DNA from 2 places in the Marinobacter sp. NP-4(2019) genome. Region 1 is predicted to be linked to the other one. Evidence: predicted binding sites of a transcription regulator. Region 1 holds the regulator's gene; the other holds the start of a gene.
What was found. Region 1 encodes sigma-54, which starts transcription at its own class of promoters, with help from an activator protein. Its sites were predicted from a motif close to ANTGGCATNNANNTTGCTNT; they were not measured.
Positions count from the first base shown of each region.

Region 2: the regulator sigma-54 is predicted to act here: its motif matches at 5,245-5,264, upstream of EHN06_RS01875 (ammonium transporter).

Region 1 is NZ_CP034142.1:3,104,792-3,111,828, reverse strand. It holds gene EHN06_RS14150 (carbon-nitrogen hydrolase family protein) at 1-455, shown strand, start outside; gene yjgA (ribosome biogenesis factor YjgA) at 458-982, opposite strand; gene mgtE (magnesium transporter) at 1,003-2,364, opposite strand; gene EHN06_RS14135 (HPr family phosphocarrier protein) at 2,477-2,746, opposite strand; gene rapZ (RNase adapter RapZ) at 2,753-3,640, opposite strand; gene ptsN (PTS IIA-like nitrogen regulatory protein PtsN) at 3,668-4,138, opposite strand; gene hpf (ribosome hibernation promoting factor) at 4,223-4,531, opposite strand; gene EHN06_RS14115 (RNA polymerase factor sigma-54) at 4,615-6,141, opposite strand; gene lptB (LPS export ABC transporter ATP-binding protein) at 6,300-7,025, opposite strand; gene lptA (lipopolysaccharide transport periplasmic protein LptA) at 7,003-7,037, opposite strand, start outside.
Region 2 is NZ_CP034142.1:430,564-437,600, reverse strand. It holds gene EHN06_RS01910 (AAA family ATPase) at 1-1,112, opposite strand, end outside; gene EHN06_RS01905 (type II and III secretion system protein family protein) at 1,117-2,292, opposite strand; gene cpaB (Flp pilus assembly protein CpaB) at 2,282-3,130, opposite strand; gene EHN06_RS01895 (TadE/TadG family type IV pilus assembly protein) at 3,156-3,596, opposite strand; gene EHN06_RS01890 (Flp family type IVb pilin) at 3,632-3,862, opposite strand; gene EHN06_RS01885 (DUF6231 family protein) at 4,223-4,702, shown strand; gene EHN06_RS01880 (YkvA family protein) at 4,736-5,149, shown strand; gene EHN06_RS01875 (ammonium transporter) at 5,335-6,543, shown strand; gene EHN06_RS01870 (lipocalin-like domain-containing protein) at 6,554-7,037, opposite strand, start outside.

The sequences.
Region 1 (7,037 bases):
CCATGGTGGAGGATGCTCACGGTCAGTACCGGGAATCCGATACTTTTGAGCCCGGAGAATCAGTGGTCACCGTGGAAACGCCGGTTGGCCGGTTGGGAATGGCGATCTGTTATGACCTGCGTTTTCCAGAGCTGTTCCGGGCATTGCGGGAGAAAGGGGCCGACTGGATCTGCCTGCCCAGCGCATTCACCTGGCAGACGGGGGATGCCCACTGGCACGCACTGATCCGGGCGAGGGCCATTGAGAACCAGGTTTGGGTTGTGGCACCGGGGCAGGGTGGCCAGAACAGCCAGCGGCGCCGCACCTACGGTCACAGTCTGATTTGCGATCCCTGGGGCAAGGTGGTGTCGGAGATAACAGAAGATGGGCCCGGCGTGATTACCGCAATCCTGGACCCGGATCTATTGACCAACGTCCGCACTCGAATGCCAGTCTGGGAACACAGACGTTTATAAAACTACTCCACTTCGTCAATCGCTTCCCGCAAGTACCGGAACAGCTTCCTCGCCTGCCCGGTATTCTTCTGCTTCTCCACGTCCTTGCGGGCGTTGCGGGCCAGGTTGCGCAGGTGCTGGATATCGGCACCGGGGCAATAGTTTACGAATTCCCCCACCGCTGAATCGCCCTCGCTGATCATCCGGTCACGCCAGCGCTCCGCCAGGTGGTGTCGCCGGGTGTGTTCCTCGCTGCCGGCATCGAACGCATCAATCGCCCGCTTCAGGGCATCGGGATCGTCTTCCTGGCGGATGACCTTGCCAATGAATTGCAGGTGCCGGCGTTTGGCCTCATTCTGGCGAATGCGACGGGATTCCTCGATCGCGGCCCGCAGGGTGTCACTGATGGTCAGGGTGTCGAGCTGGTCATTGCTCAGTTCCAGCATACGCTTGCCGAGATCCTGGAGTGCGTGCATTTCCCGCTTGAGCTGGGATTTGCTGGGGCCAAGGTATTCCGGCGCGTCGTTGTCGTCGTGATGATCTTTCATAGTGCTATCTGCTTGTAGGGTTACGCATAGAATATGGTGGCCAGTCCCAAAAACGCCATAAACCCGACCACATCCGTAACCGTGGTCAAAATAACGCTGCCCGCCAGCGCCGGATCAATATTACGGGATTTGAGAAACAGCGGCAGCACGGTGCCAACCAGGGCAGCGGCCACCAGGTTAATAATCAGTGCCGCGGCAATGATGCCGCCAATCAACAAATCCTTGAACCAGAGCGTGGCAGCGGTCGCCACCACCACGGCCCACAGTACGCCGTTGAGGATGCCGGCTACAAATTCTCGGTTCAGCAGCCAGCCAACGTTGGCACCGCTGATTTGTCCCACCGCCATGCCGCGGATCACCAGGGTCAGGGTCTGGCTGCCGGCAATGCCGCCCATGCTCGCGACAATAGGCATCAGCACTGCCAGTGCGACCACCTTGGCGATCGTGTCCTCGAACATGCCGATAACGGCGGACGCAGTGAACGCGGTGATCAGGTTGATGCCCAGCCAGATGGCTCGGCGCCGGGTGGTTTTCAGGATCGGAGCAAAGGTGTCTTCGTCCTCGTCCAGACCCGCCATGCTCATTAGCGAGTGGTCCGCATCTTCACGGATAACGTCAACCACGTCATCGATGGTGATGCGCCCGAGCAGGCGGCCGTCTTCATTGACCACCGGTGCAGAGATAAGGTCATAACGCTCAAACAGGGTGGCTACCTTGGTGTCCGATAGCAGCACCGGAATGGGTTCAATATCCGTGTCCATCACTTCCCGCACGGTCGCTGCCGGGTTGGACACCAGCATCTTGGTAATTGGCAGCATGCCAATGAACTCGTCCCGCCGGCTCACCACGATCAGGCTGTCGGTCATCGGCGGCAGGTTACGGTGCCGGCGCAGGTAACGGAGCACGACGTCAATGCTGATGTCCGGGCGCACCGTGATGGTGTCCGTGTTCATCAGACCACCGGCGGTGTCCTCCGGGTAGGACAGGACTTCCTCTACCCGTCGCCGATCCTGCTCGTCCATGGTGTCCAGGACTTCCTGGATAACCGTGTCAGGCAATTGCTGGAGCAAGTCGGCCAGGTCATCCGACTCGAAGTCCTCGAGGATATCGGCCAGTTCCTGGGCATTCAGCTGGCTGAGAAAGTAGCCCCGGATATCATCACCGAGGTACTGGAGGACTTCACCTTCCAGCTGCTTGTCGACCAGGTTCCACAACAGGGCCCGCTGACGGGGCGGGGACGACTCCAGCAGGTGGGCTATATCACTGGGGCTCAGACCGCCATTCAGGATGCGTGCAACCTGTTTCAACGCGCCACTGTCAAGCGCTTCGCTAAGAGAGCGAAGGCGCTGGCGAGCCTGGCTTTTTTCCAGAATATCGGTCATGGTTCACCCACAGTCAGAAAACCCCCGTATTATAGCGGAGTTAGGCGGCACAGGTGATAAAGAGTTGTAGGTGAATGTCGCAGGAAACCAAAAGTCGGTCGAGAATGTGGGTTTATTCGCCTTCGCCAAAATAGTCATTGATCAGCTCGACCAGGGCCTCAATCGCCTGTTCCTCGTCTGCGCCGTCCGCAATCAGCTCTATTTCTGTTCCCTGGCTTGCGGCCAGCATCATGACCTGCATGATGTTTTTCGCATCAACTTCGCGACCTTTGCCACAGATTGTCACCGAGCTTTTATAGGCTGAGGCGGTGGCAACCAGCTTAGCGGTGGCACGCGCGTGCAAACCGAGCTTGTTGATGATGGTGATGGGACGTCGAATCATGCCCGTTTACCCCTGGTCCCTGGTTTGCAGGTGGGGTAATTCCGTGTGGCGGACCTGGACATTGTTGTACTTCTGACGGAAGTAGTCGCCCAGTTGCTCGCAGACATAGACAGAGCGATGCTGTCCGCCGGTGCAGCCGATGGAAATGGTCATGTAGCTTCGATTGCTGTCAGCGAACGATGGCAACCAGCTGTCCAGAAACGCAATCAGGTCGTCGACCATCCTGCGGCTCAGGGGCTCTTTCTCCAGAAATTCGATAACCGGTTGGTCAGTGCCGACATACTGGCGAAGGCTGGTATCCCAGTAGGGATTAGGCAGGCAGCGCACATCGAAGACGTAGTCGGAATCCAGAGGCACGCCGTGTTTGAAGCCGAATGACTGAAACAGCAGGGCCAGTTCCTGGTCCTTGCGCCCGACGATACGCTGCTTGACCATGTCGCGCAGTTCATACATGGACATGCCGGTGGTATCGATGTAGAGGTCGGCCAGCTTTGACAGTGGCTCCAGTAGCTGTTTCTCATTGCCAATGGCTTCCCGGAGTGACGTTTTGTCGTCACTCAGCGGGTGTTTGCGACGTGTTGCGTGGAAACGCTGGAGCAGGGATTGTTCGTCCGCATCCAGGTAGATAATCTCGACGGTGACGCCGGTACCCCGGAGCTGGCGATAAATGGTTTCGAAGTTGGTCAGCTCACCGGCCAGGTTGCGGGCATCGATACTGACTGCCATTTTACCCAGGCGGCCTGGGGAATCGCTGTGATTGGCGGCTTCTGTCGTCAAGGGGAAGAGCAGGCCGATAGGCAGGTTATCAATGCAGTAAAAGCCCAGATCCTCCAGCACGTGAAGCGCCGTACTTTTTCCCGAGCCTGACCTGCCACTGACAATAATCAGTTTCATTGCCTTTTTGCCTCCGCTCAGAAATGATCAGCTATCACCGTCCAACATGCAGCTGTAGAGAGATTGTGCATCCGTACATTGCCGCAACTGATCGCAAAATCCCCGGTCGTTGAATTTCTCCGCCAGTTGGCTCAGCAGTTCCAGGTGTTCGCTGGTCGCTTCCTTGGGAACAATCAAGGCAAACACCAGATCCACCGGCTGATTATCAATGGCATCGAAACTGACCCCTTCTTCCAGCGTCAGCAGTACACCAACCACCCGGTCAAGCCCTTCAAGGCGACAGTGAGGGATGGCGATGCCCTGGCCAATGCCGGTACTGCCGAGCCGCTCCCGGGAAATCAGGTTGTTGAAGATCTGGGTTTCGCTGAGAGAGGAATCCTGTTGATTCACCTGCTCGGCAATGAATTCCAGAACCCGTTTCTTGCTGGATGCCGGGGTTCGGCACAGGGTCAGTTCCGGTGCAAGAATGTTTTCGATAGTCAGGGATGTGTCGCTCATGAATCGACTGCAATTCCGTAAAAAAAAGGCTGCGGCACGTTCGTGCCGCAGCTCGATTATTTTGAATGCCTGGGAACCGGTATCTTAACGGACACCATTACCATGCATACGATCGATGTTCTTTTCCTTGTGTTTGAGAATCTGACGGTCCAGTTTGTCAATCAGCGAATCAATCGCTGCATACATGTCGTCATTCTCAGCCTTTGCGTGAATCTCACCACCAATCACGTGGAGTGTCGCCTCAGCCATTTGCCTTACCTTCTCAACCTGAAGCGTCACCTGACAGTTACTGATGTGGTCAAAGTGGCGCTCGAGCTTTTCAAACTTGCCTGATACGTAATCTTTCAATGAGGGAGTCAGTTCTACGTGATGGCCTGAAATATTGAGTTGCATAGGCGTCTCCTGTCGTCATCATGCTGACCCCGGTGAGGGCCAACGGTGTGCCGGCGTTATTCCTGCCGGCGGATCCAGTCGGGTCAAACCAGCCGTTTCCGTTCATTGGAAGGCGGAATGTGCATAGCCTCACGATATTTGGCTACGGTCCGCCTGGCTACCTTGATACCCTGTTCTCCTAGCATGGCTGCAATTTTGCTATCGCTCAATGGCTTTTTCGGAGTTTCTGCCGCAATCAGTTTCTTGATCATGGCACGGATCGCGGTGGAGGAACACTCTCCACCCTCATCAGTACTGACGTGGCTCGAGAAAAAGTACTTTAATTCAAAGATGCCACGGGGTGTATGCATGTATTTCTGGGTGGTCACCCGGGAAATGGTGGACTCGTGCATTTCCACGGCCTGGGCAATGTCCGACAGAATCAACGGCTTCATCGCTTCTTCGCCGTGATCCAGAAAGCCCTGCTGATGCTCGACAATCCGTGTGGCCACCTTGAGCAGGGTTTCGTTTCGGCTTTGCAGGCTCTTGATGAACCATTTCGCCTCCTGAAGCTGATCCCTCAGGTAGGTGTTGTCGGCGCTGCTGTCCGCGCGCTTGATCAGGGAAGCGTAACTGGCATTGACCCGGATCCGGGGAGCAATGTCGGGATTGAGTTCGACTCGCCAGCGGCCGTTGTGCTTGCGAACCATAACATCGGGAATGACGTAATCCGGTTCGGCCCGGTCTACCGAATCGCCCGGCCGTGGGTTGAGACTGGTGATCAGCGCCAGCACTTCCCGCAACTGATCTTCCTTCAGGCGGCTACGGCGCAGCAGTTGTGCGTAATCCCGGTTGCCCAGCAGGTTGATGTAATGGGTAATGACCAGTCGCGCCTGGGCCAGCCAGGGGGTGTCCGGCGGCAACTGGTTGAGCTGGATCAGCAGACACTCCTGCAGATTGCAGGCAAAGACGCCGGGTGGATCAAAGTGCTGCAGTCGGTGCAGCACTGCTTCCACTTCGTCCAGTTCCAGCGGGTCGTCCTCGGTGTCGTCCACCAGTCCGGAATGGATTTCCTCTATGGATGAGGCCAGGTAGCCACGCTCATCCACTGCGTCCATCAGGGCATGGGCGATGGCCTGGTCCCGTTCGCTCAGGGGGGTCAGGTTCAACTGCCATTCGAGATGGTCCTGAAGGGTCTCGGTCGGGGAATTGCGGGTTTCGAAGTCGCTGTCGTTCTCGTCTTCATTGCGGGCCGCCGGTGCCGGTGCTGACTGGTAGATGTCATCCCAGGCGGTATCTACTGGCAAATCGTCCGGAATGTTATCGGGAATGTCATTCTCCGATGCCCAGTCGGGACCGTTCTCGGATTCATCCCAGTCGGAGGTGGACTCCGTCGCCGAAGCGGTTTCCTCGGACTTCGGGGACTCTTCGTGGTCCTGCTCGGAGGTATTGGCATCCGGGGTATCGTCGTCTTCCGAGGTTTCCAGCATGGGGTTGGAGTCCAGAGCCTGCTGGATTTCCTGCTGAAGGTCGAGAGTAGAGAGTTGCAGAAGCCTGATCGCCTGCTGCAACTGGGGCGTCATGGTCAGGCTCTGACCCAGTTTTAACTGTAATGACGCTTTCATAACCATGGTTCAGGATCCGTCACCCAGTAAACGAGTGATTGCAAAAAAAATTCGTTGTATGCTGGCTACTTGCCAGACCAAGCAAGTTCTTTGCCGAGTGTACTTGCTTGTCACTGACATGACAATTGGGTCATGGTAAAACCGGCTCTGGAATATGACGCCGGTCAAAGCCGGAATTCATTTCCGAGGTAGACCTCTTTCACTTGCTGGTTGGCCAGGATTTCCTCCGAATTTCCGGAAGCAATAATGTGGCCGCCTGAAACGATGTAGGCATTCTCGCAAATGTCCAGGGTTTCACGCACGTTGTGATCAGTAATCAATACCCCGATCCCCTTGTCCCGCAAGTGCCGGATAATCTGTTTGATGTCGCTGACCGAAATGGGGTCGACACCGGCAAAGGGTTCATCCAGCAGGATGAACGCCGGTTCCATCGCCAGCGCCCGGGCAATCTCCACCCGCCGCCGCTCACCGCCGGACAGCGCCATGCCCAAGCTGTCGCGGATGTGCGTAATGTGGAACTCTTCCAGCAGCTCTTCCAGTTTGGCCTCGCGATCCGCCCGTTTGAGTTCCTTGCGGGTCTCCAGGATCGCCATGATATTGTCCCGCACCGTCAGCTTGCGGAACACCGACGCTTCCTGGGGCAGGTAGCCAATCCCCTTGCGGGCACGACCATGCATCGGTAGTGGCGTAATGTCCTTGCTGTCGATGGTGATGCGGCCATTATCCGCCGATACCAGTCCTACGATCATGTAGAAGCAGGTGGTCTTGCCTGCTCCATTGGGACCCAGCAGGCCAACAATTTCGCCACTGCGAATCTCCAGGGAGACGTCAAGGACCACTTTTTTGTGTTTGTAGCTTTTTGCCAGATTACTGGCCCTGAGAACTGCCATCCGAATCCTGTC
Region 2 (7,037 bases), 1.8 Mb from region 1:
AGTTGTTTCTGATACTGGCTTCTCTGCGGCAGCTTATGCAGCGGCAAGCCCGCATTGATGGACATGAGCCGGCTGTTCCAGTCCAGAGGTAGACTCCCCATAAAATCCACACCCACTGCCCGCTCAAGTTCACCAAGGGCCGGGGCGCCTTTCTTTTCATAGCAGTCCAGCACCAACGATTTTCGACAATCACGGGCAAGGTGCTCCCGCCAGCTATCCAGTTGCCTACGAGCTTCATGGGCCTGTTCAACAATGGGCTGTATCACCATCACCAGATCCTTGGCATGCAGACCTACCGCGCTGAGCCAGAAATCCGCAACCACGGGGTCTACGTTGACAACGATATAGTCAAACATGCTTATTAGCTGGCTGACAGCAATAAACAGGTCCGCGTTACGGTCATCACTGAGGGCTTCAGGGGACAGTTTGCAGGCCAGCATGCGCAGGTTGGGCGCGTATTCTTCCAGTGCTGTCTCGATCATTGCCTGATCGAGCGATTCCGGATTCTGCAACAGGCTTTCCAGGGTCACCCGGTTATTGCTGTCCAGATAGAACACATGCCGGTCCGTCGCCGAGGTATCCAGTGCCAGAATACGGGCATCCGGAAAAAGCTTATTGGTCGTAAACGCCAGGTTCTGCGCAAAAAACCGGGTGTCTACCACCGGACTGGAACTCGTTACCAGGGTGATTTTCTTGCGCCCCTCTGAAGGGCGACTTCCGGTGGTCATACGCTCAGGGGCAACATGGAGAAACTGCTGTATTCGCGTACGAATCTCCTCGCCATCACTGCTGGCGATGAAACAATCCCGGGCACCGGCCCGCATGCTCCGCAGCAGGAAGTCCTGGCTCACCCTGCGGGTCAGGGACACCACCGCCAGGTCCTCACGGGATTTGGCCAGGGCACTGATGATTCTAAGGGCTTTTTCGGCATCGTTTTCATCGGCCGCCACCATCACAAAGCGACTGCCTGTGGCTTCTACGAGGCGACTGACACGGGAAAGGTCCGATGAGGCAACAAACTCCACCGGCCACAGTCCGTCCAGTATCCGCTCGAGCCAGGTCCGGATGCCGATGTCATCCGCCACACAAACAAGAATCTCGTCTCTGTTCATAGCATCACCAGCTCAGTCCGTGTTTGATGGGGCGCTCACCAGGGCTTGAATCGGTCGCCATGTCCAGCCAGCCGGTACTGCTGTGGTGATAGTCCCGGGCGATGGTTTCCAGTCTGCCGTTGCCCTGTTTGCCGGGGCTGACCAGGTGCGGCGTGACCACCATGATCAGTTCGCGATCTTCCCGCGACACACGGTCGGAACGGAACAGCGCACCCAACAACGGCAGATTGCCGAGTCCCGGAATCCGGTCACTGTTGTTAAAGGTATTGCGGCTGACCAACCCACTGATAATGAACGTTTCACCGGGCGCCATGGCAACGGTGGTTTCCGTACGCCGCACCCTCAATCCGGGAATGGTAATACCACCGGAGGCTATCCCCGCAGCATCATCCAGATCGCTGACCTCCGGCGCGACCTTTAAAATAATCTGGTCTTCACCCACCACCGTTGGTGTCAGGCTCAGGCTGACACCAAATTGTTTGAACTCAACCTCTATACCGTCATCACCTCTGCTTACCGGAATCGGGAACTCACCTCCGGAAAGGAAAGTAGCACTTTGCCCACTCAATGTGACCAGTGAAGGCTCTGCCAATGTGTAGGCAAAACCACCAGATTCCAGGGCATTGAGAATGCTCAGGGAGCTGTTTCCGAACCGGAAGAAGTTGAAGCCGTTGGTCGCAATACCCGTAGCACCACCGAAGCCGGGCACCGTGGATTCCGGTGCGGCAAAGGATGCCCCCAGGCGTCCACCATCAAACAGCTTGGAGTAATACACCCCCAATTCATTCAGCTCGTTGCGATTAACCTCAACAATTCGAATATCGGTCTGTACCTGAGTACCGAAGGGCAGTTTGGCACCGAGGGTCGACGCAACAACAACCGGGGAACGCAACGGCTCGGAGCGCCCCTTGAGCCATACCGATAAAATGGCCGCCCCCTGGGATTTAGCTGTTACCAGCAGTTCCCTGTCATCAGACACCGACACAGCCACCACTTCCGGATCAGACGTTGCTACCTTGGCCAGGGTATCCGGAAAGCTCAGCACCTTCTGTTCCCCGTCGCCCAATTTGACCGGTGCACCATCCACCATCTCAGTATCACCCTGAGCCGCCGGCAGGGTAACTGCCAGACTTCCCAGCAACACTGCCGTTAGCCATAAGGTGATCGGTTTACCGTACATACACACTCCTTGATTCGGATCCTTCGAATACCTGCACGCGGGTGGAAGGTGGGGGCGTAGCCCGCGGGGCCGGTTCAGGCTTGGGAGGCTTGGGGAAAAGATCCTCCAGGTAGACCGGCTTCACTTCGGGCTCTTCGTCCTCTGATGCAACCTCCTGTTTCGGGGGAACGGCGACAAGCTGGAGCTTACCTTCACTGGAAGCCAACAACAGGCGTGAGACTTTGTCCTCGGGGACTGACAGCACAACAGTGTTGTTACGTCGGGAATCGCTTTCTTCGCCAGCTTCACCGTTAAAGGGCACACCCTTGACTGCCAGGACCAACACGTTACCCAGTAATTTCAGCGCGGCGGGCTTGTCCTTGTCCGAGCGCCGAAAGGAAGCCGTCACATCGACCCGGTCACCCGGTCGCAGCAGCCCACCGACACCAGAAACATCGTCAACGGCGATAGCCATGGCCTGATGCCCATGTGGAACCAGTGTTTCCAGAACGCTATCAATTCGCATGTTGGCAGTGGTCAGCATCTGGCCCGCAGCCAGAGATGTTTTGATAGGCTGACCATAGGGGGCATCGTCAGCAGGAATGGCATCAGGCAGGGGATCAGAAGAGGCAACCGACATAAAACCCTCTTCTGTCATGACATCGCCGGGAGACAGTGCCTGACGGGCGACCAGATATTGGTACTCCGGAGCCGGCAGTGTTTGCTCAGGCTGGGATACCTTGGCTTGCCCGGCGTTGGCAGGCTGGTCTTGTGTCGACAACAAACCAACGATGGCAAGGCCCAGTGCAACCAGCGCCAGTACCGTCGCCGGCAACGCATAAATCAGTCTTTTGTTCATTGTTATTGTGCCTTAGTCATCCAAACTAGAAGGCCATGGTTGCTTCCGCACTCATTGTGTCAGGCATGGGCGGAAACTTCCCCAGAAACCCGAACGTCAATTGAGGAACCATGGGCTCGGCCTTGTTATCGCGGGAGAGGGTACAAGTCAGGAAGCTGCCCGAACCATCCACCTGACATTCATCACCAGTGATTTCCGCTCCGGCCCTCAGGCGTTGGGATTTCAACGCCCAGCCTTTCGCCAGAGCCGCATTGGCGGTGGTCACAACCTGGCCCGAGAGTTCATCGGCTGAATACCAGGTACGATCCACCCGCAAGGCAGATGAGACGGCCTGGTCCACGACACTCTGCATCTCGTATTTCCCGAAGAATAGGATACCGTAGGCCGCCGCCCCATAAAGCATGGCGACGACCATAGGAAACAGGAGCAGAAATTCCAGAGCGACTGCCCCGCGACTAGCTCGCATGACTCACGCCTCTCACCGGAAAAGTTAGAGTTGCCTCAATCACCAGCAGTCGTGGCATCAGTGAACAGGTTGGAAAAGAATGTTTGCACCTGAGTTCGAATTGTATCGTCTGCCAGAGCGAAAGTGAGAAGCCCCACCAGCACTGCTGCAAGAACAATATATTCAAGCGCGGAGGCACCTTTCTGTTTTGACTTAAGCGGCAACTTCCTGGTCTGCAGGTTGGCGACAATACGTGTAGACAAGTTGTTGATCCTTTGGATGCTCATGGCAAACTCCTTCGCATGGCTTGTTGTATGGTTTAAACGTAGAGCATATGCCGCTTATAACGCGACAGGTTTTGTTATGCTTTTTGTTACTAACAGTCAGGTTTCTTTGCAACCGTCAATGGACCCAGTTCAAGAAAACACCTATAAAGGCCAGGTCAAATGTCGATTGCATCACAGGACCTTAACACCACTTCTCCCGTTTAAATATTGCCTTTAATGACAAGAAAATTAGCCTTATCGGCCAATAGAAACGAGGCCGGATAGCCGGCCAATCGCGGCCCACACTTACTCCCCCGGCCTGTTGCCTGGCGCCTTTTGCAAATGGGATACTGGTTCACACATCCGTATCCTGGGCCTCTTATGACAACACCCCATCAAGCCGTTGCAAGAATTATTGATACCACCCAACCACAAACGCTGCTGGTTTGCGGGGTGCTGGCGGAAGAAGCGGGCAGGCACTGGCAGTTACACAACAAACACAGTCATTTAACGACACTGACAGAAACTTCGCTCAAAGACGCATTTCCACTGCCCGAGATCCAGGACCTGGCACTGGTGACCGACGTTCTGGAGCATCTTCCCCGGGCTCAGGGGGAGATCCTTCTGGGTCAACTGAGAAACTACGGCACCCATCAGATTGCCGTGGTGGTCAAACCGGATCACGGCTGGAGTTTCACTGACTTTATTGCCCTGGGCTTCCGCCGACAGGCGGAACTGGAGAGCGATGGTGAACCGTCAACGCTCTACACCTACAATATCGACACTTACAACCACAAACGGGCCTGGAACAACCCGGACAACTGGGCCAACCCGGAGATGTGGGGCAAGGCCTGGTGGTAACTTGGCCACACTCAATCTGACAGGATCAGACACATGCCGGTCTTTACCGAGAAGAATGCAGAGACACAGTTGAACGCAGAAGCTGACAAGGTCCACCGTGATGACCTTGAAGACCTGCTGGCCCGGCAACGCGCCATAGAAGAGAAAGTGAAAGGAAGCGGTAAGCTCAAACGCTTCAGCGCAGACATCAGGCTGATGTTTGGCATGATCCGCGACTACTGGAACGGCAGTTATCGCGATGTGCCCTGGAAAAGCATCGCCGCCATTGCCGGCGCTCTTATTTATGTTCTGAACCCGCTGGATGTTATCCCGGATCTGCTGATCGGCATCGGCTTTCTGGATGATGCCGGCGTGGTGGCCCTGTGCCTGAAGCTGGTGGAATCAGACCTCCACCGCTATGCCGCCTGGAAAGAGCACCAGGAAGACCAAATTGGTGCAAATCAATGAATTTTGCACCCATATAGTGCGAAAACCCCGAAAATTGTCATTCGCCTCTGGCAAACACCCCCTCCAACCCCCTTCTCTCCATTGGTTTGCATTGTTTTGGAACATCTCTTGCTAACAACGCACTCCATCAATGCACGCACTGCCCGGTAAGAGGCAGCAACCTTACCTATCAGGAGAGAAAACCCGTGGACATCACGAGTGCAGTACATACCCTGACCGAAAGCGCCAACACGCTGTTCATACTCATCGGCGCCATTATGGTGCTGGCCATGCACGCCGGCTTTGCCTTCCTGGAAGTGGGCACCGTCAGGCACAAGAACCAGGTCAACGCCCTGGTGAAGATCATGACCGACTTCGGTGTCTCTGCCGTCGCCTATTTCTTCATCGGCTACTACATTGCCTACGGCAGCCACTTCATGGCCGGCGCCTCGGAACTGACCGCCGCCAATGGCTACGATCTGGTCAAGTTTTTCTTCCTGATGACCTTTGCCGCCGCGATTCCCGCCATCGTCTCCGGCGGCATTGCCGAGCGGGCGAAGTTCTACCCCATGTTGATTGCCTCCGGCCTGATCGTGGCCTTCGTTTATCCATTCTTCGAAGGTCTGATCTGGAACGGTAATTACGGCTTCCAGGCCTGGCTGGAGACCCAGTTTGGTGCAGGCTTCCATGACTTCGCCGGCTCCGTTGTGGTGCACGCCGTGGGTGGCTGGATCGCCCTGGCCGCGGTCCTGCTGCTCGGCGCCCGTAACGGACGCTACCGCAATGGGCGCGTAGTCGCCTTTGCACCGTCCAACATCCCGTTCCTGGCCCTCGGCGCCTGGATTCTGACCGTAGGCTGGTTCGGCTTTAACGTGATGTCCGCACAAACCCTGGACGGCATCAGCGGCCTGGTGGCGGTCAACAGTCTGATGGCCATGGTCGGCGGCGTACTGGTCGCCATGCTGGTCGGTAAAAAGGACCCGGGCTTTATCCATAACGGCCCACTGGCCGGCCTGGTGGCAGTGTGTGCCGGTTCGGACCTGATGCACCCGGTCGGTGCACTGGTGACCGGCGGTGTTGCCGGAGCCGTGTTCGTGTACCTGTTCGAATGGGCCCAGGCCAAAATCGAACGTCTCGACGATGTGCTGGGTGTGTGGCCGCTGCACGGCGTGTGTGGCGTCTGGGGTGCCATTGCTGCCGGTATCTTCGGCCAGGAAGCCCTGGGTGGACTGGGGGGCGTCAGCCTCATGTCCCAGATTGTCGGCTCCATCGCCGGCGTTCTGGTGGCCTTCATTGGCGGGCTGATTGTATATGGCGTGATTAACGCAATCTCCGGCCTTCGCCTGACCCAGGAAGAAGAATTCAACGGCGCCGACGTAAGCATCCATAAAATCGGCGCCACCTCAATGGACTGAGGCCTTAATACTAATACCCGGTCAGCTCCATGTAGCCCTCGCCCCGATGGCTACCGCTGACGCTGACCGGGCTTTCCCAGTAGGGAAACAAGCCGTCGTTCCAGTATTCGCCTGGCGGCGCTGCCACGGTCAATTCGGCCTGTCGACCGGGAATGTGTATTTGCCACTGGACCGGTACGTTGCCGGCAGCGGTGTCGCGCTGCTCGACCATCTCCAGCGTCATCGCATCCGCCCCTAACGGAATGACTTCCCGCTCCGGCGTCACCCACGTCCCAGAGAGGAAATCCCCGCCTGCTTCGCGCAAGCGGAACATCATCAGCTTGTCCCCGGACTCCAGGTGCAACGCAAACCAGTCCCAGCCCTGTTGGCCGGCTTTCAGAAACTGGCTGCTCCATTCCCGGTCGAACCAGCCGTGCCCCGAGACTCCAAACGTTTCACCGTCGAGCATTACCTCTCCTTCAATGGCCAGATCCACCAGGCTGAAGTACATGGAA